Regions from separate parts of the Gluconobacter sp. Dm-44 genome, predicted to be linked through region 2. Evidence: predicted binding sites of a transcription regulator. Region 2 holds the regulator's gene; each other region holds the start of a gene.
What was found. Region 2 encodes LexA, which represses DNA repair genes until DNA is damaged. Its sites were predicted from a motif close to TGTTCTANNTANGTTC; they were not measured.

Region 1: a site for LexA is predicted at 3,960-3,975, ahead of JK213_RS12720 (ImuA family protein). Genes of this name have one in related genera too.
Region 3: a site for LexA is predicted at 6,013-6,028, ahead of JK213_RS10835 (ImuA family protein). Genes of this name have one in related genera too.

What each region holds. Positions count from the first base shown of each region.
Region 1 is NZ_JAERLZ010000012.1:9,315-19,411, reverse strand. Features, by position in the region: gene JK213_RS12730 (error-prone DNA polymerase) at 1-1,685, opposite strand, end outside; gene JK213_RS12725 (DNA polymerase Y family protein) at 1,682-3,235, opposite strand; gene JK213_RS12720 (ImuA family protein) at 3,120-3,914, opposite strand; gene JK213_RS12715 (AAA family ATPase) at 4,570-6,837, shown strand; gene JK213_RS12710 (hypothetical protein) at 6,834-7,784, shown strand; gene JK213_RS12705 (phospholipase D-like domain-containing protein) at 8,445-9,674, shown strand; gene JK213_RS12700 (HNH endonuclease) at 10,009-10,097, opposite strand, start outside.
Region 2 is NZ_JAERLZ010000010.1:37,532-47,628, reverse strand. Features, by position in the region: gene uvrC (excinuclease ABC subunit UvrC) at 1-1,750, shown strand, start outside; gene pgsA (CDP-diacylglycerol--glycerol-3-phosphate 3-phosphatidyltransferase) at 1,841-2,443, shown strand; gene JK213_RS11875 (hypothetical protein) at 2,546-3,154, shown strand; gene lexA (transcriptional repressor LexA) at 3,211-3,930, opposite strand; gene rpmG (50S ribosomal protein L33) at 4,234-4,401, shown strand; gene JK213_RS11860 (septum formation initiator family protein) at 4,484-4,813, opposite strand; gene eno (phosphopyruvate hydratase) at 4,952-6,232, opposite strand; gene JK213_RS11850 (DUF3429 domain-containing protein) at 6,334-6,810, shown strand; gene kdsA (3-deoxy-8-phosphooctulonate synthase) at 6,807-7,631, opposite strand; gene JK213_RS11840 (CTP synthase) at 7,628-9,259, opposite strand; gene secG (preprotein translocase subunit SecG) at 9,363-9,704, opposite strand; gene tpiA (triose-phosphate isomerase) at 9,701-10,097, opposite strand, start outside.
Region 3 is NZ_JAERLZ010000008.1:125,246-135,342, reverse strand. Features, by position in the region: gene JK213_RS10850 (error-prone DNA polymerase) at 412-3,552, opposite strand; gene JK213_RS10845 (hypothetical protein) at 3,556-3,789, opposite strand; gene JK213_RS10840 (DNA polymerase Y family protein) at 3,789-5,318, opposite strand; gene JK213_RS10835 (ImuA family protein) at 5,203-5,994, opposite strand; gene JK213_RS10830 (ParA family protein) at 6,498-7,166, opposite strand; partial or broken gene JK213_RS16175 (hypothetical protein) at 7,276-7,569, opposite strand; gene JK213_RS10820 (hypothetical protein) at 7,738-7,932, shown strand; gene JK213_RS10815 (hypothetical protein) at 7,987-8,364, shown strand; gene JK213_RS10810 (phosphoadenosine phosphosulfate reductase family protein) at 8,361-9,332, shown strand; gene JK213_RS10805 (hypothetical protein) at 9,534-9,794, shown strand; gene JK213_RS10800 (DEAD/DEAH box helicase family protein) at 9,909-10,097, shown strand, end outside.

The DNA of each region.
Region 1 (10,097 bases), on a different contig from region 2:
GGATCCTCAGCCGGAATGGTCGCCAGCGTAAAATGCTGGCCTTTGTGTTCGGCCAGAAGGTCGAGCCCTTTCTTCATGCAGGTCAGCATCCCCAGCGCCAGACAGTCGACCTTCATGAATTTCAGGACGTCGATATCATCCTTGTCCCACTCGATGATCTGCCGGTTGTCCATGGCCGCTGGCTCCACCGGGACCAGTTCATCCAGCCGGTCATGGGTCAGCACGAAGCCACCGGGATGCTGGGAAAGATGGCGTGGCACGCCCATCAGGCAGCGGGCCAGATCCAAGGTCAGACGAATGCGGCGATCAGAGAGATCGATGCCGGTGTCCGTCAGCGTGTCTGTTTCCAGCTTTCGCCCCCAGCCCCAGATCTGCCCGGAGAGCGTACGGATCAGATCTTCAGGCAATCCCATGACCTTGCCGACATCCCGCAATGCACCCTTGGCGCGATAACGCGTCACGACAGCCGTCAGGGCTGCGCGGTCCCGGCCATAATGACTGTAAACCCACTGGAGCACCTCCTCCCGGCGCGCATGTTCAAAGTCTACGTCAATATCCGGTGGCTCGCGTCGCTCCTCACTGATGAAGCGCTCGAACAACAGGTTGTTCCGGGCCGGATCGATGGCCGTGACACCCAGCACGTAGCAAACGGCACTATTGGCGGCCGAACCCCGACCCTGACACAGAATACCTCGGGAACGGGCGTAACGGACGATACTGTGCACTGTCAGAAAGTAAGGCGCGTAATCCATGCGCGCGATCAGGGCGAGTTCATGATGGAGGCTCCTGCGAACCTCGTCAGGGATCCCCTCGGGATAGAAACTGTCTGCCCCTTCCCACGTCAGGGCTTCAAGGGCCTGCTGCGGCGTCTGACCCGGGACCGAAACTTCATCCGGATACTGATAGGCCAGATCATCAAGACTGAACCTGCAACGGTTCATGATGGTGACGGACCGCGCCACGGCTTCCGGATACCGGCTGAACAGTCGGGCCATTTCTTCAGGCGGTTTCAGGTAGCGATCCGCATGACGTTCACGGGCAAACCCGGCGTCGTCGATGGTGGTGTTGTGCCGGATACAGGTGACGACATCCTGCAGGATGCGCCGGTCGTAGGTATGAAACAGCACGTCATTAGTTACGACCGTTGGCACTCTTGTCTGATGCGCCAGGTGCGCCAGTTCATAAATCCGCATCTGGTCATTGGGACGTCGGAGCAGCGTCAGCGCCATGAAAGCGCGATCGGCGAAGATGTCTTTCAGCTTTCGCAGATGCAGAGCGCATGCGTCATCAGCCACGTCTGGGATCAGGATGACAAGCAGCCCCTCGCCCCAATGAACCAGATCTTCCCAGAGTAGATGGCACTTGCCCTTCCCGGCGCGGGCCTTGCCGATGGTAAGCAGCCGACACAACCGTCCATAAGCGGCGCGGTCGGTCGGATAGGCCAGCACCGACGGAAAATCAGCAAAGTCGAGGCGACACCCGACGACCAGCCGGATTCCGGCCACTTTCGCCGCAACATGGGCCTGCACCATGCCAGCCAGAGAATTGCGGTCACAGATCCCCAGCGCCTCAATCCCAAGCGCTTTCGCCTCCTCGAACAACTCGATGGGCGATGAGGCCCCGCGCAGGAACGAGAAATACGTTGTGACCTGCAACTCGGCATAAGGAGGTACCGAGGACGTCACCCGAAAATGCCATGCAGAAACCAGGCCTGCGATCCGGTCTCGCCATGCTCACCATCCCCCGCGCGGTAGAGCCAGAACCGCTCTCCGCTCGTGTCCTCCACCCGGAAATAGTCCCGGGCGATGGTCAGTTCGGTGTCATCCTTCCACCACTCCCCGAAAACCCGTTCGGGGCCATCCGCGCATTTCACCTTGCGCCGGACGCCACGCCAGATGAAGAACAACGGCGGCTGGTCGGGGAGTTCTGCCATGGCCTGCACCGGTTCGGGACGCGGCAGCAGACGTGTCGGACGTGGCCAGTGATTGGGCCAATCCTTTGCCTCTTCCGGGGCAAGAGCCGGCACGCGGCAGAAAGACCTTTCGGGGAGATCGCTCTCCACCGCGGCAAACCGATAAAGCGCATGGGTGCCGACCCGATTGGCCAGCGTGTCGATCAGGTCGGAAACATCGCTTTCTTCCTCTTCGGTCAGGGAGGAGACGGTTTGACGCCGGTCCATCGGCTCGGCCAGCGAGGCAATCAGCACCATACGCTCAATGCCGAAACCGGGATCGATGGTCTCGATCTTCTCGCACAGCAGCCGGGTCAGGCGCTTGACGTCCCGCACCGGCGTCGCCGTGGCCACGCGGACAGCTTCGGTGCGGCTGTCGACGCGGTGCAGCAGTAGATCAAGACGCCGCACACCCTGCCCGCGCTCGTCCAGCTTTTTACACAGCACAGGAACCAGCTTGCCAATATAGCGGGCGATGGTCTCCCCCGCAGCTATCGGCTCGGCAAAGTTTTGCACCACCTGCACCGGGTCAACAGGCCGGATCGGGATGATGGCCTCACTCACGCGACCGAAGGCCTGATCCAGTCTACGGGCTATGTCGGGGCCAAAGCGTAGCGTCAGCGGGGCCCGCGGCATCGCAGCGAGTGGGCCAATCCGCGACACCCCTAGCGCTATCAGCCCTTCGATACTCCTGGGGGGCAGACGCAGGGCTTCAATGGGTAAGTCAGAAAGGACGGAAGCCACGTCCCCCTGCGGCACGATAGTCAGCGACGCTTGGCCATAACGTGCGAGCGCGTGAGCGGCGCCCCACGTTTCGGCTATGGCTACTTTTGCTCTGAGGCCGGAACTGGACAGACGATGGATCATGTCCGTGAGCATGGTGCACTCACCACCATGAAGATGGTCAGCACCCGTGGTGTTCAGAATCAGGCCATCCGGCGGATCGGTTGCGACGAGAGGGGAAATCCGGTGCTGGAACCACAAGGCCAGCTTTTCCAGCCCCTGCCGGTCGCCTTCGGGATCGGCATCCATGAGGACCAGATCCGGATAGAGCGCCTGCGCCTTGGCGACCGGTGTGCCAGGACGCAGACCCAGCCTGCGGGCCGCCAGATCAACCGACAGCACAACGCGACGACGCCCCTCCCGCCCTACCAGCGCCAGAGGGAGATCAGGCGCTGGCGCGTCGTGCCCCAACCGCTTCCTGATCCGGTCTGTTGGCCAGAGCGGCAGGTAAAGCGAGACCACCCGCGAGACAACTCCTGTAGGCGAGCCTCCCTTTGGCATCGCAGGCCTCCACTTCAAAATCAGCACATTCGCCCGCACGGGCTCGGATCAGTTCCAGCAACCAGCGGGGTCGACCCACTCCCGGCACCGGCAACCCAACCGAGGGCAATACGGACACCCGCCAGCGCGTGGCACTCGCCGTCGGCTGACCAAAATCGGCGGCCTCGGTCTGACGGCGCCAGCGCCGGATCGCGAGGCCAAGCGCACCGGATGTTTCAGCAGCCAGTTGCAGGCGACGGGACGCCGTCATCGACAGACGCGCCACATCTGCGACCACGGCCCCGAGACCGCCATGCCGCAGCCCCTCTTCGAAACATGCCAGAACGTCAGCCTCCGCGGCGGCCTCGACATAAATGACCCTTCGGCCGGACAAACCGGCCTGTTTGAGCGCGGGACCAAACACATCCTGACGGGTGACGATCCACAACACTTTGCCGCGTGTCCGGGCCGCGATCCCGGCAACGAACTGTCCGGCTGCCGCACCATGCAGCGCATCATTGCCGCCACCGGCCACTTCATGGAGAGCCCCCAGCGCGAGCCCTCCCCCTGGCAGACGACTATCGATCTCCCTCACACCAAAAGGCAGAACGGACCGACGCCGGTTCGTATGACCTTCCAGACGGCTGATGGCAGCACGCAACGTCTCCAGCGCTGGTTTCGTGTTGGAAGAAGCACTCATTGCACAGGTCCGCCGCCCCTTGTCTGGCAGAATTTCAAGACTATATGTTCTTATTTTGTTCTCATGTGATTGCGCAAGTCAATGCCAATTTGCACCGGACAGGCAGACTGGTTGTCCACTCGTTGCTCAGGAAAATCCCGGGAGGTGACGTAAAGACTTGAAGGTAGAGGATTCTTCCTCCTCAATTCCTCCCCCCCCTGTGAAACCCAGGGGAGAATTCACATGCGCACAGCCGACGCTCCCATGACAACATTGGCGTCCTAAGACAAAGGCTTCAGGAGCTTTATCTGAATGGATCTCTGATCTTTTAACCCGCACCAGAAGCAACATGTAATGTCCGCCAAGGGGGGGTAAGTGGAATGTCGGTTATAGGGAAGAAATAACTGAATGCTGACATTTGCAGCTTTCGACCAGAATGCGTCGCTCGCCGATCGAGCTTTGACTGGCAGCTTCCGTAAGAGGCAGTCATTTGCTCGGCGCGAAGCCTCCGAACGACAACGGCAATTATCCGAAAGTTTGCATGTTGTCGGTCACTCGACCGGTGACCACGTCGATGACGCGAGGGGTTCGGAGCGGTTGGAACTGACCCGATTTTGTGGCGAAGATCGCGGGATCGAGATACTATCTTCTTTAGGGGGAATTTGGGAGAAGAGGCTTGATTACCGCGATCGAGATCGCCGGCGAGGCGACCTATCCGGCCGCCGGCGAGCGGCTGACGGACCTGAAGAAAGTCAACTATTTGTTCGGCCACAACGGATGCGGGAAAACGACGATCTCGCGGGCTGTGAATGACGCCGCGTCCCGTGCCGGTTTCAAAGTGATATGGGCGAACGGGCGCACGCTTGAGACACTCGTCTACAACAGGGACTTCGCCGAGCACAATTTCGGCGAGCAGATGCCCGGCATCTTCACGCTGGGCGAAGAGTCTACGCAAGCTGCTGCTGATATCGCGCGCCTGTCGCAGGAGATCGAGGCCATCGACCGCCAGTTGGCCGGACTGCGGGTGCAGCTCCAGGGCGACGATGGCAATAGCGGACGCCAGGGAGAACTCGCTGCGGCACGGACTGCGCTGGAGCATGCCTGTTGGAAATCTCAGCAGGACCACAAGGACAAATTCGAGGCAGCATTCACGGGCCATCGGGGTGGTCGAGTGGCCTTCTGCGATAAGGTATTGCAGGAGGCAGCCGTCGAGGGCGTTGATCTCAAGACCCTCGAAGAGCTTATCGCCCACGCCGAGACAGTCTTCCAGTCGGCGGCACCAGTGGAAACGTCGATCCCCGCGATCTCCTTCGATCGACTGACGGGGTTGGACGGGGCGGCGATCCTGGCCCGCCAAGTGGTCGGTCGCGACGACGTCGTCGTGGCCGAGTTGATCCGCCGGCTCGGGAATAGCGACTGGGTGAAGCAGGGCGTGGGATACCTCGACGTAGCGAGCGGGAGATGCCCCTTCTGCCAGCAACCCACGCCGCCCGACCTGACGCGTGACCTGAACGAGTTCTTCGACGAGCAGTATCTGAGGGACGTGGAGGCGATCGCGGGCCTCAAGCGCGACTACACGGCAGCCGTCGATACGATCTGCGCGCGGATCGATGCCATGCTGTCTGCTCCGAGCAGGTTCATCGACGCTTCGGTCCTCGAAGAACACTACACTGCATTGAAGACGGTGCTGGCGCTGAACCAGAGCCGTATCGATGCCAAGCAGCGCGAACCTAGTAATGTGGTTAACCTAGAGCCGACGTCTACACAGTCAGCTGCCATATCTGCGATGATCACGGCCGCCAATGAGGCGGCAGAGGGATATAACAAGACCATTCGTGATCTCGGCAACGCGAAGCGCAGGCTGATCGCAGAAGTCTGGCGGTTTGTGGTAGAGGAGCGCCGGACCGACCTCGACACCTTCACGACGGCCACCAGCGGCATTCAACGTACGATCACCGGCCTCCAGGCGAGCATCACCAATAAGGCGGCTCTCAGGACTGAGAAGGACCGGGAACGCAGGCAGATCGAAGAATCGATCACCAGCGTCCGGCCTACGGTCGACACCATCAACAGCATCCTCGCCTCATTCGGATTCTTGAACTTCAAGCTCGAGGTCGCGGGTGAACGTAGCGACATGTACCGGATCGTGCGGCTCGACGGCACGGACGCCGCACGTACACTTAGCGAGGGTGAGCGCTCGTTCATCACGTTCCTGTATTTCTACCATCGCCTGGCCGGTAGCCTTTCAAGCAACAACACCACGGCCGAGCGAATCGTCGTGTTCGACGATCCGGTGTCGAGCCTCGACGCCGATGTGCTGTTCATCGTCAGCGCGCTGATACGAAGGGTGATTTCCGACACCTCGGATGACCGTGGAAACATTAAGCAGGTGTTCGTGCTCACGCATAACATCTACTTCCACAAGGAGGTCAGTTACGACCGTCGTCGACCACTCACAGGCGTGCGCGCCTTCGAAACCTTCTGGGTCGTCCGCAAGCGCGACAACGTCTCGTCACTCCATCGCTACGAGCAGAACCCGGTGAAGACCTCCTACGAGCTGTTGTGGGAGGATGTCCGAAATCCTAACCGGGCGAGCCTGACGATCCAGAACACGATGCGCAGGATCGTCGAGAACTACCTCATCGTACTGGGCGGCCTCAAGCAAGACGAGATCGTCGCGAAGTTCGATGGACGCGATTCTCAGATCTGCGCATCGCTGTTCTCCTGGATCAACGACGGCTCCCACAGCGCCCACGACGACATCTACGTCGCCATCGATGAGAACGCGGTGGAGGGATATCTGCGTGTGTTCGAACAGGTGTTTGAGAAGACCGGACAGGGTGCGCACTACCGCATGATGATGCGCGTAGATGACGTTAACGATGACGAGGCTCCCGCCGAACACGCGACGGCCGCCGCTCTGATGGAGCAACCTGCGCGGTGAAACCGAAGTCGGCCGGTGCGGAAGCGCAGATCACGATCGACAAAGCCTGGTGGGAGCATCTGACGCCGACGCCGATGCACAAGCTGCGCAGCGAAGTCGAGCGGCGGCTGCGGGCTTGGTGCAAGACGGAATATGGCGCGCACTGGTTGAGTAGCGCGCGGGAGCCTGGTGGCGTGATCCGCGTGAAGTCTGGACAGGCGATACCCGACTTCCACATGATGTTCATGCGGAACGGACCCCGCTTCGTCGCCCCGCAGGAGACGATGCGCCCCGGACATCGATGCGTATCTGTCGGGAGCGAAGGCTATCGATCCGGCAAACCCCCGCAGGCCGACGAACTCATCCTCTCACCGATCATCCGGATCGATTGGGTCGCGGATTCGGCTTTCCTGGACGCTGCCCGACGGTTCGATATCAACGTGCCTTCGTCCGCCATCGGCGAGCCTAGCTTACTGTTCTCGGCCCCCGCTCACTTGCTCCTATTCCCGTCCGGCTGGCCGAAAAAGTCGTTCGTGCTCTACCAGCACATCTTCGGCGAAGGCGCGTCGTATCCGGTCGACGGCTACTTCTACGTCGGCATCACGACGCGCAGCTGGAAGACGCGTTGGGCAGAGCATCGGCGAGCAATGCGCAAGGGCAGCAACTTGCTGTTCCACCGTAAGCTGAGAGAGGAGCTGGAAGGTAAGCGTGTTACCTACATCCACCACAAGGTGATGGCCGTAACGACCGACGTGGACGCGCTATACGCGTCGGAAGAGGCGATGGTGCGAGGGCATTGGAAGGATGCTAGGCGCCTCAACATGATCCCCGGTGGTCGAGCCGCATTCCGATATCTGCGGCGCGCTGGCTTGATGAACACCACAGCCAAGGAACTGCCCGATGATCGCGACGGTGCAGTGTCGGCTTGGCTGGATCAACATCCAGACCATAACCTTCCAGAGATCTGAACTCGGCAAGCGGGCCAGTCGGGGCTCCCAGGGTTCTGGACGAAGCTCCGCCTTAATCCTTCTGGAGCTCCCACCTCGCCCCGGTCACACCGCGCCGGTCGGGGCCGGCGCCCCAAGCCGACGATCATCAGGCCGGCAAGATGCGTAGTCCCTGATCCTGTGACCGGCCGGTTCCGGGAGATCCGGACGTTCGAATAGCTCAGCGGGAATGGCCGCTTTGTCTCAAACTCAGTCTATCAAGCTTAGTTTAGTAATGTCCGCTTTCAGGCAATTACCATGAACGTCCGAATGTCCGAGGTGAAGGCGACTACAGCCTGTCCGCTGCCATTCGTTGAGCAGATAGACTGTTTAGGGGGTGAACAGAAGGTCGGTTATTGGGAAGGGATGACCGAAACAAGCCATTTGCAGCGTTCACGCTCATGACGACTTACGATCGAGCCCGGTTATTCATTTCAGCTCCGAGAACCGTCCGGTCAAAATGGAAGCTACCGACTATTCTATGACATCATCACCTCGGCCATATCTGCGACTTAAAGGTCGTCATTTTTCGAGGTATCAAAATATTCCGGTATCCATACAACGGATCAATCCGCTACAACCCGTGTAGGGGATTGGTTCGCACGACGATTAGTATCCCTTGCTTATGAAGAAAGGGAATGAATGCTCGTCGCGAACACGGGAAAGGCCGATCACTCAGTATTTATCCCGGACATCATCAAAAACGCCGACGAGATTTTCATCGCAGTGGCGTTCCTGAAGCGCGCAGGCGCTGATCTCATTGCACCGCTGCTAGAAAAGCGCCTCGCAATGGGCGCGAACGTCGAGCTCTTTATCGGAACAGACTTCTTCCTTACGGACCCAGCCGCGCTCGAAAGCTTCTTGGCGTTGAAAGACCGTCACCGAGCCTGCAAGATTCGTGTTGCCGACCGTGCGACCGCGACTTTTCACCCAAAGGCGTATGTGTCGCGACGGGGCGACCAGTATCGTAGCCTGATCGGCTCGGCGAACCTTACGGGTGGTGCGCTCAGCACCAACGAGGAGCTTTCGCTGTGCGTGGACCATAGCGTCGATGACCCGCTCACAACCCAGTTGATAGCCACCTTTGATCGCTACAGAAAATCACCGCGATTCCAAGAGTTGGACTCTCTTGTTCTTGAGCAATATGCTTCCAGTCACGCAATCGATGCGCGTGAGCGTAAAAAGTATGAGAAAGCGAGGGACAACGCACTCCCTTCCGCATTCGATCTCCGCGTCATCGAGAATTGGTATCGGCTCTATCGAGCGGATGCTAAGGCGATGTCAGACCTAACGGAACGCAAGCAACGGCGCGTCGACGCGCTTCGCGTCCAGACTGCCATCGCTGCCCTTGCGGGGACCCGGCTCAACGCAACGACGAAAGCGACATTCCAAGCGCACTTCCGCGACCTTATGACCAGCAATGGCGGCCGACACCTCTGGGGTTCTGGCGATATCCACCGGCGCGGCAGCGAGGCCCTCGACCACCCAAAGGAGGTCATTGACTTATTCGTCGTCGGTCGATCAGCAGCCGCCATGCCGCCGCGTGATGGCTATGATGTCATACGCAAGGCAGGGGAACCAATCCCAGGGGTCGGCCTCAACATGGCAACCGAGATCCTCTGTACCTTCGCGCCCGACCACTATGCGGTCTATAACGGGAACACCGTGGGTGCGCTGAACGCACTCGGCATCACAGCCCCGACGCACCCAAATTTCCGGGCCATCTCCCCGCCACGATACGAGAAGCTCTGCGTTACAATACACGCGCTCGGCAGACGGATTGGGGGAGCAAATTTCTCCGAAACCGATGCCTTTCTAAACTGGATCTATTGGAAAGTGAAAGACGGTCGCGGGCAGAAAGAGAGCGCTTGAACGTGTCCGCTGGTCACGACCAGCATAGCATAATCGTCTATTTCTCACTAAAACTCTGTCTGTGTCCGATTCCTGAACTCCACTTAGGCACTAAGCACTGAGTCGATCCAGTCCGCTATGCGGAAGGTTAAATAGAAGCCTATTGAAGGCGACTGTCGCCCGTCTGCTTCAAATTCATTGAGCAGGCCGGCGATTAAGGGGGGAGGAGAGCAGAAGGACTGGTTTTGGCGTAGAACTCAAATTACCAGACATTCATACGGACCAAAACCGACCCTTATTTTCTCCAAATAGGGTAGATAATTCACCGCTTACATCTAAACGCGATGACTTCGTTTTAGCCTCCGGGCAAAAAACCACCCTCACAAAACCAATCACTATCGCTCCATGCCCGATATGCAGCCGTTCTCCAACTATTGACCCGAG
Region 2 (10,097 bases):
GAAAAAACGCGTCTCATCCTACACCCGCATCAACCAGCTCCCGGAGCGGCTGAGGCGCATGGTGTCGATGACGGTTTCAATCGAAATCGTCATCACGAAAACAGAAGCAGATGCACTGCTTCTGGAAGCAAATTACATCAAGCGCATGAAGCCGCGCTTCAACATCCTGCTGCGTGACGACAAGAGCTATCCGTGGTTGATGCTGACTGAAAGCCACGAGTTTCCGCAAATCACCAAGCAGCGCGGCAAACCCGTAAAAGGCGCGACCTACTGGGGCCCGTTTGCCAATGCCTGGGCCGTCAACCAGACGCTCAATCTGGTGCAACGCAGCTTTCTGCTCCGTTCCTGTTCGGATGCCGTGCTGAACAGCAGAACGCGGCCCTGCCTGCTGTACCAGATCAAGCGTTGCTCAGCGCCCTGTGTGGATCGCATTTCCGGGCCTGACTACGCGAAGCTGGTTGACGAGGCCCGGCAGTTCCTTTCGGGACACAGCACGGACCTGCAACAGCGCCTGGCTGCCGAGATGGAGCAGGCCTCGCAGGACATGGATTACGAGCGGGCCGCGTCGATCCGGGACAGGATCCGAGGCTTCGCCAGCATTCAGGGCTCCAGCACTGTTAACCCGGCGTCGATCAATGACGCCGATATCATGACGATCTGGCAGGAAGCCGGTCAGAGCTGCATTCAGGTATTCTTCATCCGTGGCAGTCGCAATAACGGCAACCGGGCGTTCTATCCGGCTCATGCAGAGGAAGAGACCGCAGCGGATGTGCTGTCGGCATTCATGATCCAGTTCTACGACAACAAACCGCCCCCGCCCACAATTCTGGTGAACTGCGAGATTCCCGAATTGAATCTGGTCGAAGAAGCACTCAGCATCCGGCGCGGACAGAAGGTCGAAATCCTCAGGCCACAACGGGGGGAGAAAAAAGACGTCGTCGAACACGCGGCTCTGAACGCCCGGGAGGCGCTGGAACGCAAGCTGGCCGAGAATACCGGACAGCGCAAACTCCTCGAAGGGGTTGCGGAGGTCTTTGGTCTTCCGGAAACGCCACAGCGCATTGAGACTTACGACAATTCCCACATCATGGGGCAGGCGCCTTATGGTGTAATGGTCGTCGGCGGTCCTGAAGGTTTCAACAAACGCGCTTACCGCAAATACGGGATCAAGGGGCCGGTCGCACCGGGAGATGATTTCGGCATGATGCGTGAAGTCATGGAACGCCGGTTCGGGAAACGACCGGAAAACGGAGAGCGGCCGGAGGACTGGCCGGATCTGCTTCTCATCGACGGCGGCCTTGGACAGTTCAATGCCGTGCGGAAGGTATTGGCCGATATCGGCGTTACCGGAATTCCGATCGTGGCCATCGCCAAAGGGCCGGACCGGGATGCCGGACGGGAATGGTTCTTCACAGAGACAAAACCGCCCTTCCAGCTCCCTCCAAGAGACCCGGTTCTCTATTATCTGCAAAGACTGCGTGACGAGGCGCATAGATTCGCGATCACCACCCACCGGGCAGGACGCTCGAAAGGCTTACGCAGCTCCGAACTGGATAATGTGCCGGGAATCGGCGCCGCCCGAAAAAAAGCTCTTCTCAATCATTTTGGCTCGGCAAAATCAGTCAGACAGGCGAGTCTTGAGGAGCTGGAAAGCGCGCCCGGCATCAGTTCGAGCACGGCAACTGCCATATATGGGCATTTCCATCCTGAATGGGTCCAGAAAGCCTCAACCGATCATCGCAGCCCCTGAGACCCGTTCGACGATTTACACGAAAAATACATCTTTCGCGGACACATTGGCGCATACCGGTATGAGGGAAACTGTTCTAGACTGAACGTGATGCTGACAGATCTGCCAAACATTCTGACACTGCTGCGTATCGCGTCCATTCCCGTACTGGTCGTGCTGCTCTCCGTGCATTCACCGACCGCGAATGTGATCGCCTGCGTGTTCTATACGGCCGCATGCATCACGGACTATCTGGACGGAGCACTGGCCCGTCGCTGGCAGCAGCTGTCCGAGCTGGGCCGGATGATGGACCCAATCGCAGACAAGCTTCTGGTCGGATCACTTCTGCTGGCTCTAGCAGGGCTAACGCAACTGCCTGTCTACTCGCTCTATGCAGCGATCATCATCATGATCCGAGAAATTCTGGTCAGCGGCCTGCGGGAATATATGGCGTCCCAGCGGGAAACCCTTCCATCGACCCGGTTGGCGAAATGGAAGACCGGCATCCAGATGGTGGCAATCGGTTTTCTCATCGGTGGCGATGGGGCCGCAGGAATGCTGGGGCTTTCCTTTCTGCCGGCAACGCTGATTGGCGGAATCCTCCTTTGGTTCTCGGTCATTCCGACCGTCATCAGCGGATGGGGATATCTGACCGCAGGGTTAGCCCGCATCATGGCGGGACAATCCCGTAAATCATCCAAAATCGGCTTCTGAGGTCATAAGGCGAAAGAATTGTAGCGTTCTTCGACTGTCTTCATCTGGCGCTCCGTTACAAGGACCGCTAAAGGTCATGGATTGACCTCGTGGGAGTAAGAAATGCGGAAGACCGCTCTGCTGGCACTACCTCTCGCTCTGAGCGGCTGTTCAGGCATGGGCAAGTATATCCGCGACACGATGGTCTGGACGGCGCTCGATAATCCGAACGGCCCTCATGGTGACAGCGAGAATATTCATCGCGCCCGCGGTGAGAAATACTCCGAAACTCCAATTCTTCCTGAAAGCGGAAATATCTGGCCCGGGGCCCCGCAACCGCTCCCGACGCTCAAGGATGTCGAAAACCCTAACAGTACGTTCAGCCACGCTCTCGGCGATCCGGCGACGTACTTTGGCGGTGCTGCACTTGACGAAAACTTCATGGGCGGAATCGCTGGCAAGGGCGCCCTTGGCGCATCCGGCCCGCAACTCATGCAGGGCCAAAGCCTGTCAGTCGGAGAGGGTGCCGATACGCATCAGGGTGTGTCACACGACCGTAGCCATCTTATTCCGACGCTTCCTTCGTCAGTTCCCGATAGTGCGGCCCGCTTTCTGAACAAAAGCCCCAGCAAGGCCATCATCATTCCTAACGGAGATGGCACCAGCACAGTTATCGGCCCGGACGGTAGTGTGAAGGTCATTCATGGAGCGGCCTTACCCCCAACCAAATAAGGATTTGCTGATAGGCCGTAACCGCATCAGCATCCTATCACTCCAGACGCCCCTCTTTAATACTGACGAAAAAGGGCGATCAGCCGTCCCTGAATGTTCACACGTTCTGCTGGGAAGATGCGCGTTTCGTAATCCCGGTTCGCAGCTTCCAGTGCGATCATTGATCCACGACGGCGCAGCTTCTTGAGCGTCACTTCCTGTCCATCAATGAGAGCAACGATAATCTGTCCATTTTCGGCCGTCTCACGTCGCCGGATAATGGCGATGTCTCCATCCAGAATTCCAGCCTCGATCATCGAATCGCCAGCCACCGTGAGAGCGTAATGCTCTCCGGTGCCCAGAAGCGAAATGGGAACTTCGATCCTGTCGCTGTCGTCCTGCATGGCTTCAATCGGCAGACCCGCTGCGATACGACCATAAAGAGGAATGCTGACGGTTTGACGATCATTGGCGACACTGGCTTCGGAGAAGGCTCCATCAAGGCCCGTCTCGCCCTGGCTCAGAACAGCCGGGACAAAACCGGTTTCCGGAGCCAGAGCGGCAACAGGAGCTTCCGTACCCATATGGGGCAGACGCAGCACTTCGAGCGCCCGTGCACGGTGATGGTGCCGACGCAGAAAGCCACGTTCTTCCAAAGCGGAAATCAGGCGATGAATGCCCGATTTGGAACGCAGTTCGAGGGCATCTTTCATCTCATCGAAAGAGGGCGAATATCCCGTGCGGCGGAGATGGTCGTCGATATACAGCAAAAGCTGGTGCTGCTTACGGGTCAGCATACAGGCGCTCCCATGCGCCTCGGCGGAGGCAGGTCAGAACAGGACACAGAATGACGGGCATCCTGCATTTGTTCCTTATAGGTTCCCACCTGTTGCCCTTCAAGCAAAGAGACGCACCGACAGAGTTATCCAGCAAGAATTTTTAAGCTTCAAACTCCTTGAAACCACAGGAAAACCGCTAAATCGTGCGCAAAGGTCTTGACCTACGGGCCACAAATCAGCATGGTGCGCCAAATCTAGAGATCAACATGCTGCATCGACACCTTCGAGCGGCATAAGTTATGGCGAAAGCCCGAGGGTATCATGGGAAAGAGCAACGTTATTCAGATCCGGCTCGTTTCGTCAGCTGAAACCGGCTACTTCTACGTCACGAAGAAGAATGCCCGTTCCGCTACGGGAAAGATGGAAGTACGCAAGTACGATCCGGTCGCACGCAAGCACGTCGTGTTTCGCGAAGCCAAGATCAAGTAAGGCTGCTCCAGCAGTCTTTATAAAAAAAGCGGCCTTCGGGCCGCTTTTTTATGCTCTGAGAGCTGTTCGTTTTAACTGCCGTTCAGAACAGCTTGTCATGCGGTCCGTAAGGAACAACCAGATCGCCGCTGCGCGTCAGGTTCATCGTGGCACGGGCACGCTCATCCAGCATATCAGCGTCCAGCGCTTTCTCCTTGAGGGCAACGACACGGCGACGCCAGACATTCTGCTCGTCATCAGCGTCCTGCCGGGCCTGAAGCGCATCCTTTTGAAGCTGGGTCTGCTCCTGATAGGCATGAATCCCGTGCGCTCCATGCAGCGCGTTCCAGCCGAAATAGGCGGTAAGCGACAGGAAAAAAGCCGGAGGAGCTACGGCGCGGACACCACGCTTGATAAGTCGGATCAGTGTCACGTCGTGAAAACTCCGTTCTGAGAGACTGTATCAGTCTATATCAGTCATTTGTGACCAGACAATGAATGATACGGATATCAATCATATTCAGGCACAAAAAAGGCCTCATTCCGGGGAGGAATGAGGCCTGGCTCAGTCTCAGGAGTTTCTGAGAATGTTGCGACCGGCATAACGGGCCGCACTGCCGAGCTGCTGCTCAATGCGAATAAGCTGGTTGTACTTGGCCGTACGGTCAGAGCGGGAGAGGGAACCCGTCTTGATCTGGCCGCAGTTCGTGGCGACCGCGAGATCAGCAATGACGGAGTCTTCCGTCTCGCCCGAACGGTGGCTCATGACGCAGGCGTAACCGGCCTTGTGAGCGGTTTCGACGGCTTCCAGCGTCTCGGTCAGCGTGCCGATCTGGTTGACCTTTACCAGCAGTGCGTTACCGGTTCCGGCCTTGATGCCGCGACGCAGACGCTCGGGATTGGTGACGAACAGATCGTCTCCGACCAGCTGGAGCTTCTTGCCCAGGCGAGTCGTCAGTTCGGTCCAGCCTTCCCAGTCATCTTCCGCCAGACCGTCTTCGATGGAGACGATCGGATAGCGGTTGGCCAGATCTTCAAGGTAGGAAATCATGCCCGACGCATCAAATTCCTTGCCTTCACCCTTCAGATTGTAGCGTCCGTCAGCATAGAATTCGGTGGCGGCGCAGTCGAGCGCGAAGGTTACGTCTTCACCAAGTCTGTAGCCAGCGGCTTCAACAGATTTTGCAATGAAACCAAGAGCTTCGTCAGCAGACTTCAGGTTCGGCGCAAAGCCGCCCTCATCGCCGACATTAGTGTTATAACCAGCTTCGGACAGACCTTTCTTCAAGCGTGCGAAAATTTCGGAGCCCATACGGATGGCATCCGCAATCGTCGGCGCGCCGACCGGCTGGATCATGAATTCCTGAATGTCGATCGGATTATCGGCATGCTCGCCACCATTGACGATGTTCATCATCGGCACGGGAAGAAGGTGGGAATAGGCGCCACCGACATAGCGGTACAGCGGCAGTTCCAGTTCCTCGGCGGTCGCCTTGGCAACGGCAAGCGAGACGCCGAGAATGGCGTTGGCACCCAGACGGGATTTGTTGGACGTTCCGTCCAGATCGATCATCGCATTGTCGATAGCGATCTGATCTTCGGATTCGGCCCCCTGAAGCACTTCAAGGATGTCGTTCTCGACGTGACTACAGGCCTTCAGGACGCCTTTGCCGCCATAGCGGGACTTGTCACCATCGCGCAGTTCCACGGCTTCATGCGCGCCTGTGGAAGCGCCGGACGGGACGGCTGCACGGCCGCGGGCACCGGAGGACAGCTCGACTTCGACCTCGACAGTGGGATTGCCGCGGCTGTCCAGGATTTCGCGGGCGATGATATCAACGATGGCGCTCAATGGAAGCTCTCCTGGGATGCGTGAACCGGGTTGGCTCGTGACCGTTCTGAATGGAACAGCTATTTCAAGTCTCAAAATCACGCCGTGAGGTCAACGACGACATGCGCCTTCCTTTTCCCATTTTCGTGCTTGGCATTGCCGGACTGATCCCTTTCATGACGCTTGGAGGGTGGATCTTCCTTGCTGGACTGTTTACGCCGCTGCCGCATCTGAAGATCATTCTGCTGGCGTATGGTGCCTGCATCCTGTCATTTCTGGGGGCCGTACACTGGGGGCTGGCCATGGAGCGACCGGACATCATTACGGTCGGTGGCACCTCACAGCAGGACCGGCAGCGCCTCGTGCTGGGTGTCTGCCCTGCGCTCTGGGCATGGCTTGCCCTCTGCATCGGCGTTCTCGGTCATGTCCGGGCCGGGTTCGGGCTGGAAATCATCGGTTTTGTCGGGACGTTTCTGGTGGAACGGGAAGCCTGGAGGAAAGGTGCGCTTCCCCCAGGCTATCTGCCACTGAGAGCCGGACTGACGGCTATTGCGGTACTGAGCCTGTTTCTGGCTGCTCTGGCTCCGTCGGGGAGTTAGGCCGGAAAGGATTTCGCCAGAGAATCAAAGGCTTGCAGACGCGTCAGGAGGCTGCGCATTTCATGAAGCGGCACCATGGTCGGGCCATCGCTTGGAGCATGGTCCGGGTCCTGATGTGTTTCTATGAAAACAGCCGCCACACCGATCGAGAGCGCCGCACGGGCGAGGGGTTCCACGAATTCACGCTGCCCCCCCGTTGATGCCCCAAGGCCACCCGGCTGCTGCACGGAATGCGTCGCATCGAACACGACGGGATAGCCCGTCTGCGCCATGATCGGCAGACCGCGCATATCGCTAACAAGCGTGTTGTAGCCAAAGCTCGTGCCACGATCGCAGAGCATGATGCGCTTATTGCCGGTCGAGGCAATCTTGGCCGCGACGTTCGCCATGTCCCACGGTGCGAGGAACTGGCCCTTCTTGATGTTGATGGCCCGCCCAGTTTCGCCCGCCGCCAGCAGCAGGTCCGTCTGACGGCACAGGAATGCCGGGATCTGTAAAACATCCACGGCCTGAGCGGCAGGTGCGCACTGCTCTGCAGTATGCACATCCGTCAGGACAGGAACACCGAATCGTTCACGGATGCTGGCAAGGATCTCCAGACCGGCATCCATGCCCACACCACGCGCAGCGTTGACCGAACTCCGATTGGCTTTGTCGAAGCTGCTTTTATAGATCAGCCCGATTCCGAGTTCGCGGCAGATGGCGGAGATGGCATCAGCCATCTCCGTTGCATGCTCGCGGGATTCGATCTGGCAGGGGCCAGCGATAAGCGTGAAGGGCTGATCCTGACCGACCGTAAGGTCTCCAATCCGGAAGCTCACTTGCTGTGAGCCTCCTTGATGGCGGCACCAATAAAGCCTGCAAACAACGGATGCGGATCGAAAGGCTTGGAGAGCAGTTCCGGATGGTACTGCACGGCCACGAACCATGCGTGATCCGGGTATTCGACCACTTCGGGCAGCACGCCGTCCGGGGAAAGGCCAGAGAACCGCAGACCTGTCTTTTCCAGACGATCCTTGTAATGCGCGTTGACTTCCCAGCGATGACGATGGCGTTCGCGAATTTCCGTACGGCCATAAATCTCGGCCACACGGGAACCCGGAACCAGCTTTGCCGGATAGGCGCCAAGACGCATCGTGCCGCCCAGATCGCCGCCTTCACGACGGCGGAGCAGCTCGCCCCCACGCGCCCATTCCGTCATCAGACCGACCACCGGTTCGTCCGTCGGACCGAATTCAGTAGAGGACGCTTTGGGGAGACCCGCAAGTGAGCGGGCGCATTCGACCACAGCCATCTGCATGCCAAAGCAGATCCCGAGGAACGGAATGTTGTTCTCGCGGGCATAACGGACAGCCTGGATCTTGCCCTCGGCACCGCGTTCACCAAAGCCGCCGGGAACGAGGATCGCATCTGCGTCTTTCAGGCGCTCGGCGATATTGCCGTTCTTTTCGAACTCTTCCGATTCGATCCAGTCCAGATTGACCTTCACATGATTGGCGATGCCACCATGCAGCAAGGCTTCAGCGAGCGATTTATAGCTATCGAGCAGAGCTGTGTACTTACCGACAACAGCCACGCGGACTTCGGCTTCGGGTTCGCGAATCGCATGGACGATCTTTTCCCAACGCGAGAGGTCGGGCTTGCTGTCATAGGGCAGGCCGAAATAGCGCAGGACTTCCTGATCCATTCCTTCATTGTGGTAGGAAATGGGGCAAGCATAGATCGTGTCCACATCCAGCGCCGCAATGACGGCTTCCGGGCGGACGTTACAGAAATTGGCGATCTTGCGACGCTCGTTGTCCGGAATGGGACGGTCCGAGCGGCACAGGAGCATCTGCGGCTGGATACCGACATTCTGCAGTTCCTTGACGGAATGCTGCGTCGGCTTGGTCTTGAGTTCGCCCGCTGCCGGAATGTAGGGCAGAAGCGTCAGATGCACACACATGGTCTGGGCGTGGCCCAGATCATTGCGGAGCTGACGGATGGCTTCAAGGAAGGGCAGACTCTCGATATCGCCGACCGTGCCGCCGATCTCCACCAGCACGAAATCGTAATCGTCCGTGCCCGTGACCACCACGTCCTTGATCGCGTCCGTGATATGCGGAATGACCTGCACGGTCCCGCCCAGATAGTCGCCGCGACGTTCGCGCGCAATCACATCCGAATAGATCCGGCCCGTCGTGGTATTGTCAGCCCGAGAGGCATGAACGCCCGTAAAGCGTTCATAATGACCGAGATCGAGGTCGGTTTCCGCCCCGTCATCGGTAATGAACACCTCGCCGTGCTGGTACGGGCTCATGGTGCCCGGATCCACGTTGAGATAGGGGTCCAGTTTGCGCATGCGGACCTTGTATCCGCGCGCCTGGAGGAGAGCAGCGAGGGCCGCAGAAGCGATGCCCTTGCCGAGAGAAGATACCACACCGCCGGTGATGAATACGAAACGCGTCATGGGCGGTCTTCATACACTGCCGACATGGGGCAGGGGAAGCGAAGAGACGCGTCTGTGTGAAAGATCCCCGTTAAAAAATCTGAACGGGGATCTTCAGGCCCGATTAGTGAGCAGGCGTGGACGCCGGAGCGGCGGGAGCTGCCGGGGTTGTGGTCGCGGGTGTCGTCTGAGCAGCGGGTGGCTGGGCCAGAATGTCGCGGGAGCCAACGCCGGAGGAGGCACCACGGTTCATGACGGCCAGCACCAGGCACAACAGCATGAAAATTCCGGCGAGGACGGACGTGGCCCGCGTGAGCAGCGTTGCCGTTCCGCGGCCACTCATGAACGAGCCCATCCCCTGGCCACTGCCGATACCGAGGCCGCCGCCTTCGCTGCGCTGGATGAGGATCACCCCGATCAGCGCCAGTGTGACCAGCAGGTTGAGAGCAAGCAGAAGAGTGGTCATGAACGATAGGGTCCGGACAATGGTTGGGCAGACAGGCGGAGAGAGGCTGATTCGGCAATGCGCAGAAAGCTCTTCGCTTCCAGACTGGCACTGCCCACCAGCACCCCTCCGAGCGACCCGATGGAAAAAATGGTCGGCGCCTGAGCCGGTGTTACGGAGCCGCCATACAGGATCGGGACACGAATGTCATCCATCTTGAGACGCGACTGCAACAGTCCGTGAAGCAAAGAGAGGGTCCGTTCAAGCTCCTCAATCGGCGGAACGGAGCCACTGCCGATGGCCCAGACGGGTTCATAGGCCAGTACACCATTGAAATTGTCCGTCAGCGACCCTTCGACCTGCGTTGCCAGAACGGTGGTCGTCCGCCCTTCGAGGCGCTCCTCCATCGTCTCG
Region 3 (10,097 bases), on a different contig from region 2:
CGGCTCCCTCGATTTGATATTTTTTGGCTACTGTGCTTCCTCTGGATCGACACGCAGCTCGGGCGAAACGACCAAAGGCGTTTCGGAGGTCTATCTCCTCATCTTCAGGAAGTTTGTGTGACCGGCTTGGGAGATTCTTGGGTCCTACGCGCATGGCTGCCTTTCCTGAGTCCGAAGAATTGCTGCGTCAATCGTGCTGCGAAAAATGGCAATCGAAAAGAGGGATGTGCACGTTCCATCTGTTCGTCATCCACCTATGGATTTGTGAACAGCCGTTCCACGGCCGCTCGCGTCCTGATGGACAGCCCTTCCGGCTGACCACAGTCGCCGCTCTGCCCACAATTCCACAGGTTCAACATCAACAAGCATCTCTCTATTTTTGAATAAGATCGGTCGAACCGATTATCCTTCCTATCGAAAGTCCCGTGCCTTCAGCAGCTCTGACCCCTGAAGCAATGGCGTTAGGTCTTCCAGACTGAGCACAACGACATGGATCACCTCACCCTCTTTCTGCAGCCGGCCCTTACAGGCCAGCAGACGGGACGCGAGAAGAGGAAGCCGGTGCTTCTCCTGCACGTCTTTCCAGACAATCAGATTGGCCGTGCCGGTTTCATCTTCGATCGTGACGAACATGGTGCCGTTCGCCGTTCCCGGCCTCTGCCGCATCAGGACAAGACCCGTGAGCTGGATCCGACGCCCATCCCGCAGGTACGGCAGATCTCCACAGCGCACGATCCCCTCTTTTCGTAAGCCCTCTCGGAGAAACGCGACGGGATGCCCGTTCAGACTAAGTCCTGTCGCCCGGTAATCCTCATGCACCGACGCCCGCTCTGACATCTGCGGCAGGACAATCTCCGGCTCGATCACCTCCGGCAGCGGAAAGTTCCGCCCGCGATCCGCCGCTTCGAACAACGGCAGGGCCGTATCGGCGAGACCCTTGATCGACCAGAGTGCAGCACGGCGCATCTGTCCAAACACCCGGAACGCATCCGCTTCCGCCAGACATTCCAGGGCCGAGACCGGCACATCCGCACGCCGCCAGACATCATCAATACTCTCATAATCCGGCATCCGGGCCGCAATCAGGGCCGCACCGAGCCCGTTAGCAAGCCCCCGCACCATGCGAAAGCCCAACCTTACGGCTTTACGTAAAGACGTACCGCTACGCTCCAGCGTGCAGTCCCATCGGGAGGCATTGATACAGATCGGCCGGACCTCGACGCCATGGCGTTGCGCGTCCTGAACAATCTGCGAAGGCGCATAAAACCCCATGGGCTGGCTGTTCAGCAGGGCTGCGCAGAACACATCCGGGTAATGGCATTTTATCCAGGCGGACGCATAGGCGATCAGGGCAAACGAGGCGGCGTGGCTTTCGGGAAAGCCGTAGCTGCCAAACCCTTCGAGCTGGCTGAACGTCTGCTCTGCAAACTCCTGTTCATACCCGTTGGCCAGCATCCCGCTCACCAGTTTGTCCCGGAACGGCGACACCCCCCCGGTCATTTTGAACGTCGCCATGGCACGGCGGAGCTGGTCCGCCTCGCCTGGCGTAAAGCCTGCACAATGGATGGCCACCTGCATTGCCTGCTCCTGGAACAGCGGCACGCCCAAAGTTTTCCCAAGGATCTCGCGCAGGGTCTCGGACGGATAGGTGACAGGCTCCAGTTTCTCTCTCCTGCGGAGATAGGGATGAACCATATCTCCTTGGATTGGCCCGGGCCGGACGATCGCGACCTGTATCACCAGATCATAGAAAGTCCTGGGCTTCATGCGCGGCAGCATCGACATCTGCGCCCGGCTTTCGATCTGGAATGTGCCGAGCGTGTCAGCCTTCTGGATCATGCGATAGGTCTGCGGATCCTCGGCCGGGATCGAAGCGAGATCCATGCGGGTCTGATACACGGTGTGCAGCAACTCGAACCCGCGACGCAGACAGCCGAGCATTCCCAGGCCCAGAACGTCCACCTTCATGAAGCGCAGCACGTCAATATCGTCTTTGTCCCAGACAATAATCTGACGTCCGTCCATGGCGGTCGGCAGCAGGGGAACAAGTTCGTCCAGGCGATCCTCGGTCAGCACAAATCCGCCCGGATGCGTCCCAAGCTGGCGCGGAAAGCCGAGAAGCTGGCGTGCGAGATGGAATGTCAGGCTGAGGCGTCTGTCCTTCAGGTTCAGACCAAGATCAGCCGCGCGTGCCTTACACAGATCCTGATCCGCGAGAGAGGAGGCGATGTGTTTGGAAAGCTGGCCGGTCAGATCCTCCGGTAGCCCCAGAACCTTGCCGACTTCGCGCAACGCGCCCTTGGGCTGATAGCGCTGCACGGTGGCACACAGGGCCGCGCGGTGGCGGCCATAGTGCCGGTAAATCCACTGGATGACTTCTTCGCGGCGGTCACTCTCGAAATCGACGTCGATATCGGGCGGTTCCTGCCGTTCGGCTGAGATGAACCGTTCGAACAGTAGGCCCGAGCGAACCGGATCAATACTCGTGATGCCCAAAACATAGCAGACCGCTGAGTTCGCGGCGGATCCGCGCCCCTGGCAGACAATCCCGAGCGAGCGGGCATGACGCACGATCGTATTCACAGTCAGGAAATACGGAGCGTAGGCGAGAGAGCCGATCAGCCTCAGCTCATGGGCGATCTGCGCCTCGACTTCTGGCGGCGCCCCGGCCGGGTAGCGACGCGGCAGTGCGACTTCGACCAGACGTGTCAGTGTCTCCTGCGCGCTTTCGCCCGGTCTCTCGGTTTCGGTCGGATACTGATAGGTCAGGTCATCCAGACTGAACGTGCAGATCTCGGCAATTCTCCGTGTGTTGGCGAGGGCGTCAGGAAAGGCGGCAAAGAGGCGTACCTGCTCTTCAGGGGCTTTCAGATGGCGATCAGCGTGAACGTGACGGCGGTTGCCGAGGGCATCGACGGTGCAGCCTTCCCGGATGGCTGTGACCACGTCCTGAAGGACGTGCCGGCGCGCATCGTGGTAAAGAACATCTCCCGTCACAACGCAGGCCAGACCTTGTGCCGCACTGAACGCCGCAAGCGCGTGAAGCCGGGCCAGATCTCCCGGCTGCCGGAGCATCGTCAGCGCGAGAAACCGGATCTCTTCTTCGCCTGCCCTGTGTCCGGGCAGATCCAGCAGGCTCTGAACGTGACCTGGAAGCGCTGCCAGATCCTCGGGAGGTAACAGGATCAGGACGAGGTCCGATGCCGCTGCAACGAGATCCTCCCAGCCCAGAAGGAACACCTCCCGCTCGCCCCGATGATGGCCAAGGGTCAGGAGCTGGCAGAGACCTGCCCAGCCCGCCCGGTTGCGGGGATAGGCCAGGAGCGCACTGCCATCGCGCAGAGCCAGACGGCATCCGGGCAGAAGACGAAGACCGGCCTCGCGCGCCGCCAGATGGGCGCGGATCACGCCTGCCACAGTGTTCCAGTCGGTCAGACCGATTGTGTCATAGCCCAGGGCTTTCGCCTGGAAGATCAGTTCATCCGGCTGGCTGCCCGAGCGCAGGAATGAAAACGAGGACGTCACCTGCAATTCGACGTAAGGCGCGCTCATGGCCTAGCGGCGGTGGGGATGGGGATGTCGGCTGCTGTCAGGCGCGTTGCTGGTGGGCGCGCGCATGACCACGAAGCCGGAGCGTTCGAGATAGGCGACCAGCCGTTCGGCCACCAGACGGGCCATCAGCTCGGCGGCGTCATGCGTCCGCCTGCGTCCGTCGTAACACAGCGCGTGCATCAGGACTTCGGCCACGTCCGAAGTGCTGGCCGGGATCAGGTCATCGCGGGGATCCATCAGAAGACCCCCTGTAGAAACCAGTCGCCCGAACCGGACCAGCCGTGGGCTCCGTCGCCTTTGCGAAAGAGCCACAGGCGCAGGCCGGTCGTGGTCTCAACCTGCCAGTAGTCGCGGATCGCGCCGTAACTTTCGGACGTCTGCCACCATTCGCCCAGCAGTCGCTCGGGGCCATCGGCCGCCGCAATGCGGTGCGTCTGTCGCTTCAGGACGAACTGGCGGGGCGCACCGTCCGGGAGCAGGGCAGTCACCTGCACCCGGACGGGCAGATCGAACAAAGTGTTCGGCCGCGCCCAGAGCATCTGGCTCGCGAGAGCCGGTTTTGCCATGTTATCCGGAGAAACGCGAGCCTGTCCGTCCTCCGGCCAGGCGGAAAACCGGGGCGCGAGCTGGTGAACCGAAACAACGCCCGGACGATTCAGTAACCGGTCGATCAGAGAGGCTGGGAGGCGCGTTTCAGAGGCTCCCGTTTCGTCTGGCAGGACAGACCGCTCAGGTCCCGCTTCCAGCGGTTCGTTCGCGCTGACAGTGAGGATAACGGTTGCAATTCCGAACTCTGGCGCGATCTGCGGGATCTGGTCCTTCAGCAGGCGTGTCAGACGCGTAATGTCAGCCGTGGGATCGGATGTTCCCACGCGGACGGCCTGGATGGATCCGTCCACGCGCACACAGAGAAAGTCGAGCTGCCGCGCCCCCTCCCCCCGGGCCACCAGCTTTTCGCAGACAACCGGCACAAGGGCTGCAATCACCGTGGCAATGGCGTCAGGCGTGCTGATCGGCTCGACCAGAGACCGGGTCAGGGAAATCCGGTCCGCAGGCTGAAAGACGCTGAGCGGGCGGGCCTGTCGTCCCAAAGCCTCATCAAGACAGCTCAGAAGCTCTCTGCCAAAGCGCTTGGCCAGAGGTGCGCGTGGGAGATCTGCAAGGGCGCCAATCGTGTTGAGTCCAAGGCGTGTGAGGCTGGAGAGCGCCTTCTCAGGCAGCGGAAGCGCTGAACAGGGCAACGGGTGCAGCGCCTGTCTCTGCTGACCGGGAGGCACGAGACAGATCCGGTTGATCCCAGAGCGGGCCAGGGCGCGTGAGGCAGCGGCGGTATCGCTTAGTGCCACGGAGCAGGAATGTCCCTTCGCCTTCAGGCGTTCCCTGACGAGATCCAGCATGGCCGTCTCACCCCCATAAAGATGGGCGCAGCCGGTGGTGTCGCTGTAGAGACCGTCCGGAGTGTCGAACGCGGGCAGCGGCGACAGCCAGATCAACCAGGAGCACAGGTCTGTCAGCGCGGCCCTCTGTGCTTCGGCGTCTTCTTCTGCCGTCAGAAGATCAGGTACCAAAGAGCGCGCCTGTGCGAGTGGCATTTCGGGTGTCAGTCCGGCCGCGAGCGCAGCCGGACTGACACCCGTGACGATCTGACGGTTATGCGCTGGCGCGTGCACGGCCAGGGGCCTGTCGGTCGGGAAGTCTTCCGGGCGGGAGAGCTGAAGGCGCTCGGTGCGCCAGAAGGGCATCCAGAGAGCGAGAAAGCGGCGCATGATCGGTGCAGTCGAGGATCCAGTGAGCAGGGCGGCCTCCCCTCACCCGCAGCAGCGCGGCAGAAAGGCGTCGGGAACCGGGAAGCGGCATGGCCAGTCCCGGAAAAAATCGTGGCGCTGAGGGATGAGAGAGGATCCGCCAGCGCGTGGCGCACGCGCAGGGATCTTTCCCGGGAGCGCGCGTGAGGGGAGCCAAACGCAGGAAGAAGCCTGTGTTGCCACTCGCCTCCACAGCCAGATTAAGGCGACGGATTTCCTTGAGGCTTGGGACGTGGCTTCCTGTGATGACGGCCAGTGCGCGCTCTGGCCCGCGCAACACGTCTTCGGCGACCGATAGCAGGCTGGCCGGGTCCGTTTCAATGCAGACCAGACGTTCCAGTGAAACGCCGGACTGATGCAGCCCGCAGCCGTTCAGTTCGGCCGGTGTATCGCTGATCCAGAAGATAGGCCCCCTGCCCTCTTTCAGGATGGGCAGCAGCATGGCGAGACTGGCCCCTCTCTCCAGAGGATCAGAAATCAAAAAGTCATGCAGGCTGCCGGTCTTGAGACCGCCGCCGAGATGGGCATCGACGGCAGAATGTCCGGTGGCGAGTGTGTCACTATGGGAATGGGACAGGTCTCGACGCTCCAAGCGTCGGACCTGCTCGCGCAGTCGCGCCAGGGCGTCCGTTGTCATTCATGTTCTCCTTAACGAGAACATAAAGAGAACAAAAAAGGACTTAAGGCAAGAAAATTATCGAAGGTACTCTTGCCAAGAGTCTTAGGAGGCTAGGTTAGACCACGACTTTTGGCATTTCAGGAACATCTCTGACAAAACCAGATTTCTAATAAAGGGTATAAAACCGGTATTAGATTAAATTCAGATTATATATTTAATACCGGTAATATAATTAATTCCGGTATTAATAATAATCTTCTTATTTTTGTTTGCTGTAGGAGCGCCACATAATTTCGATCAGCGCGCCTTGCGTGATGCCTAGACGCTCGGCCTCACCGGCTATCGCGTCCCCAATCTCTGGCATGATTTTGGGGTGAATCTGATAGGTTCTAGGGCTGGGCTTCCGACCAGGCTTACGTCGCGGGGTGCGATCTAAGAAGCCATGAGCCTCCCCTACAGCATCCACTATCTTAGTTTGCTGCACGCTTTCGTCTTTCGGACGTGCCCGTAGTCCAGCAAGTCTATTTGAGCCGGTCATATACAGCCTCCGCAAAACCCCTTGCGTTTTCTAGGGCCTTGTCCACTTTTCCGCCTGTCGTCATCTCTTTATTTTCGAGCATTGATGTCAAATCGCCCCCATAGGCAAATAGCTCAGAAAAGGCTGCCCTGGAGACTAATGACGGTTGTATGAGGTCGATGCCTTCCGATTTGAGCTGGCTTTCAAGATCTTTCTGAACGCGACTTTTTATCGCGGCACTTGTTTTTGTAAGCACCACAGCATGACGGATCGTTCTTCCGAGAGCATCCTCTTCTTCTCTTACGAGAGCCAAGGCTTCCGAACCAATCTCAGCGTCCAATGCTGTTGCCTGCATCGGTACAATCACTAGGTCAGCCTGAGATATGGCGCGACTGACAAGTTGTGAAGCAACACCTTCAAGATCAACTATGACGATTTTTCCGTCGCCATCTGCTCTTTTGATTGTCTGAACAATTTCGGATCGGCCCACGTCTGATACGAGGCGAATGCCAGATGGGATGCTTCGAGAAGCCCAACGTGTAAGCGAGTGGTTTGGGTCGCAATCCAGAACCGTAACTTCGGCGTGCATTCGCGCAAACTCTGTAGCCAAGAGCACGGCACAGGTTGATTTTCCTACTCCTCCCTTGGGACTAGCCATCACAATTACGGGCATCAATCTCTCCAGATTAATACAATAACCGGTATTAAATAAGTCACCGGAATCGTTTCGGTAATCTGTAATATATGCATTACCAGAAATAAATCAATAACCTAAATTAATTCTATGACCGGAAATATATAACAAACCGGGAAAGCACCTGAAAATCTAAAATCGGTAGTTCATAGCGGTTTAGAGGATGGCAGCATGGAAGGATTGAAAGAAAGCGCTGACTGGGAGACACTCTTTTGATTGTCTGAACAATTTCGGACCGGCCGACGTCTGATACGAGGCGAATGCCAGATAGGATGCTTCGAGAAGCCCAACGTGTAAGCGAGTGGCTTGGGTCGCAATCCAGAACCGTAACTTCGGCGTTCATTCGCGCAAACTCTGTAGCCAAGAGCACGGCACAGGTTGATTTTCCTACCCCCCTTTGGGACGAGCCATCACAATTACAGGCATCAGTCTCTCCAGGTTAATATAATAACCGGTATTGAATGAAATACCGGAATTGTTTCCATAATCTGTAATATATCTATAACCGGTAATATATGACAAACCAGAATAACACCGGAAAAAATTGGTAATGGATCGTAGTTTTGATGGTGGCAGAAATGAAAAGATTGAAGGAAAGCGTAATAGAAGAAAGGGCTGGCTGGAAGCTGCCCAGCCCGCAACAGGTGGGTCAACGCGTGTCCTCGCCATGCTCGCCGGCTACGCCGTCTGCGCGTGGCTGCGGGCCGCGTTGATCCTGCCGCTGCGCGGTACTGTTGCAGTCTGAACAGCCCCCAGCCGGACGCGACGATGTTCAAAAACCAGAAATGGATCGAGCATCATGCGCCGTCATTACCTTCCTTACGCCCCAACACCACGCGGTCGGCCGCCCATGCGGTGGACCGATACACAGGAGCCCGTCTCCTGCCGCAAATGCAATGAGCACTGGGCTGGCGGTGATCCGGCCCTGACGATCCCGTGTACGGGCTGCAACGCGCCGGCGCATGAGCCCTGCCGTCGCAGTGCGGGTGGCAATGAACGGGTGTGTGCGTGCCGGGATGAGGCGGCAACCCAGCTTGGACTCCTCTCACGCTGCGAGGGCCTGAGCTGGGACAACCGGCACGTCAAGCCGCTTCTCCTGCGGGATGCTCCGATCGCCAGTGCCCTGATGTGCCGCTCTGTCCGGACAGGTGCCCCGGTCAGCAGGTTCGTGTCATGACGCCGGATCTGACGTCGTATGACAGTATTATCGTGGCCATCTCGGGCGGCAAAGACGGCCTCGCCTGCCTTTTTGCCCTCCTTGAAGCCGGTGCCCCGATGGACCGCCTGGAACTGTGGCACCACGAGGTGGACGGGCAGGGGCCGTCCTTCATGGACTGGCCCTCCACCTCGCCCTATGTGAGCGCGCTGGCGCGGGACTTCGGCCTGCCGCTCTATCGCTCCTGGCGCGAGGGCGGCTTCGAGCGGGAGATGCTCCGCAAGGACGCACCGACAGCCCCTGTTCTTTTCGAAAGCCCTGAGGGTCTGATCCGCGCAGGCGGGCAGGGGCCGAACGGGACGCGCCTGCGCTTTCCCCAGGTCTCCGCCAGCCTGACGACCCGATGGTGCTCCGGTGTCACCAAGATTGACGTCGCCGATCGCTCCCTACGCGGCCAGGACCGCTTCCTGAACCGCCGCACCCTGTTCGTAACGGGCGAGCGTGCCGAAGAAAGCCCAAACCGTGCCCGCTATGCCACCTTCGAGCCGCACCGCACGGATACGCGGCATGGCACGCGACGTCGCCGTCATGTCGATCACTGGCGGCCCGTCCACCAGTGGAGCGAGGCGCAGGTCTGGGACAGCCTGAAACGCTGGAAGGTGATGCCGGCGCTGCCCTACCGCATCGGCTTCTCCAGACTGTCCTGTGCCACCTGTATTTTTGGCGATGCGCGGCAGTTTGCAACGATCCGCTGGCTCGATCCGGCCCGCTTTGAACGCCTCGTGCAGTACGAGCAGCAGTTTGGCTGCACGATCAAGCGCACGGTGTCGCTGGAGCAGCTCGCCGAGCAGGGCAGGCCGTATGCCGCCGCCCTGGCAGCACCCGATCTGGCCCGCGCGTGCCTCTCGGCGCGTCCGATCCCGACTGTCTTCACACCAGCCTGGGAGACCCCGGCCGGAGCGTTCGGGCAGGGCGGGGGGCCAACCTGAAAAAAAAGAAGAAAAAACAGAAGGTTGAAAAAAGAAGAAGAGGGGAGGGGGGGGCAGCACAGGCCAGCCCGCCCTGCAAGAGGTGGGTCCGTCCGTGTCCTCGCTGCGCTGCGGGCCGGGCGGTCCCGACGCTGCGCGTCGCTCTGGCAGGCCGCACTGTCCTGCGCTCGCCGGAGAGGGTCAGGAAAGGAAATAAAGACAATGTCAGACACCCTCGAACGCCCCGCACAGGCGCACGCCTTCGATCTGAAACAGGCCCACGAAGAGGGCTGGACGATCCTCGAAGGCTGCGGACCTGACAACGACGAGACGCGTCTGGTGGGTCTGCATTGCAGCGATCCGCAGGCCTGGTGGCGCGTGGCGCGGAAGGCAGGCGAGGGTTCGACCTACCACCACGAGGCGCTGTCCCGCCTGTCCGAGAACGAGCGCGAGCAGATCCGCCTGCGCTTTGGTCCCCTCTGATCCCGCGCTGATCCGGGAGGCCTGACGCCTCTCTCCCCGAATTGATCCTGTTTTCCGGCCCCCCGGTCTGCCTCCGTGCAGCACCGGGCGCTGCCGCTTGTCCGGAGTTTTTCCATGTCCATGTCCCAACTGAGCTTTTTCGATACCTCAGCACTCGGCGGCAGCCAGTCCAATCTTTACTGGGGTGATCTTCCCGGAGACCGCGCCCTTGAGGAAGCCGCCGCTGCGGTTCGACAGGCGACACAGGCCCCGGCTCCGATCCCTGCCGTCCTGCCGAAGGTGGACTTCGCCCTGACCGGAACG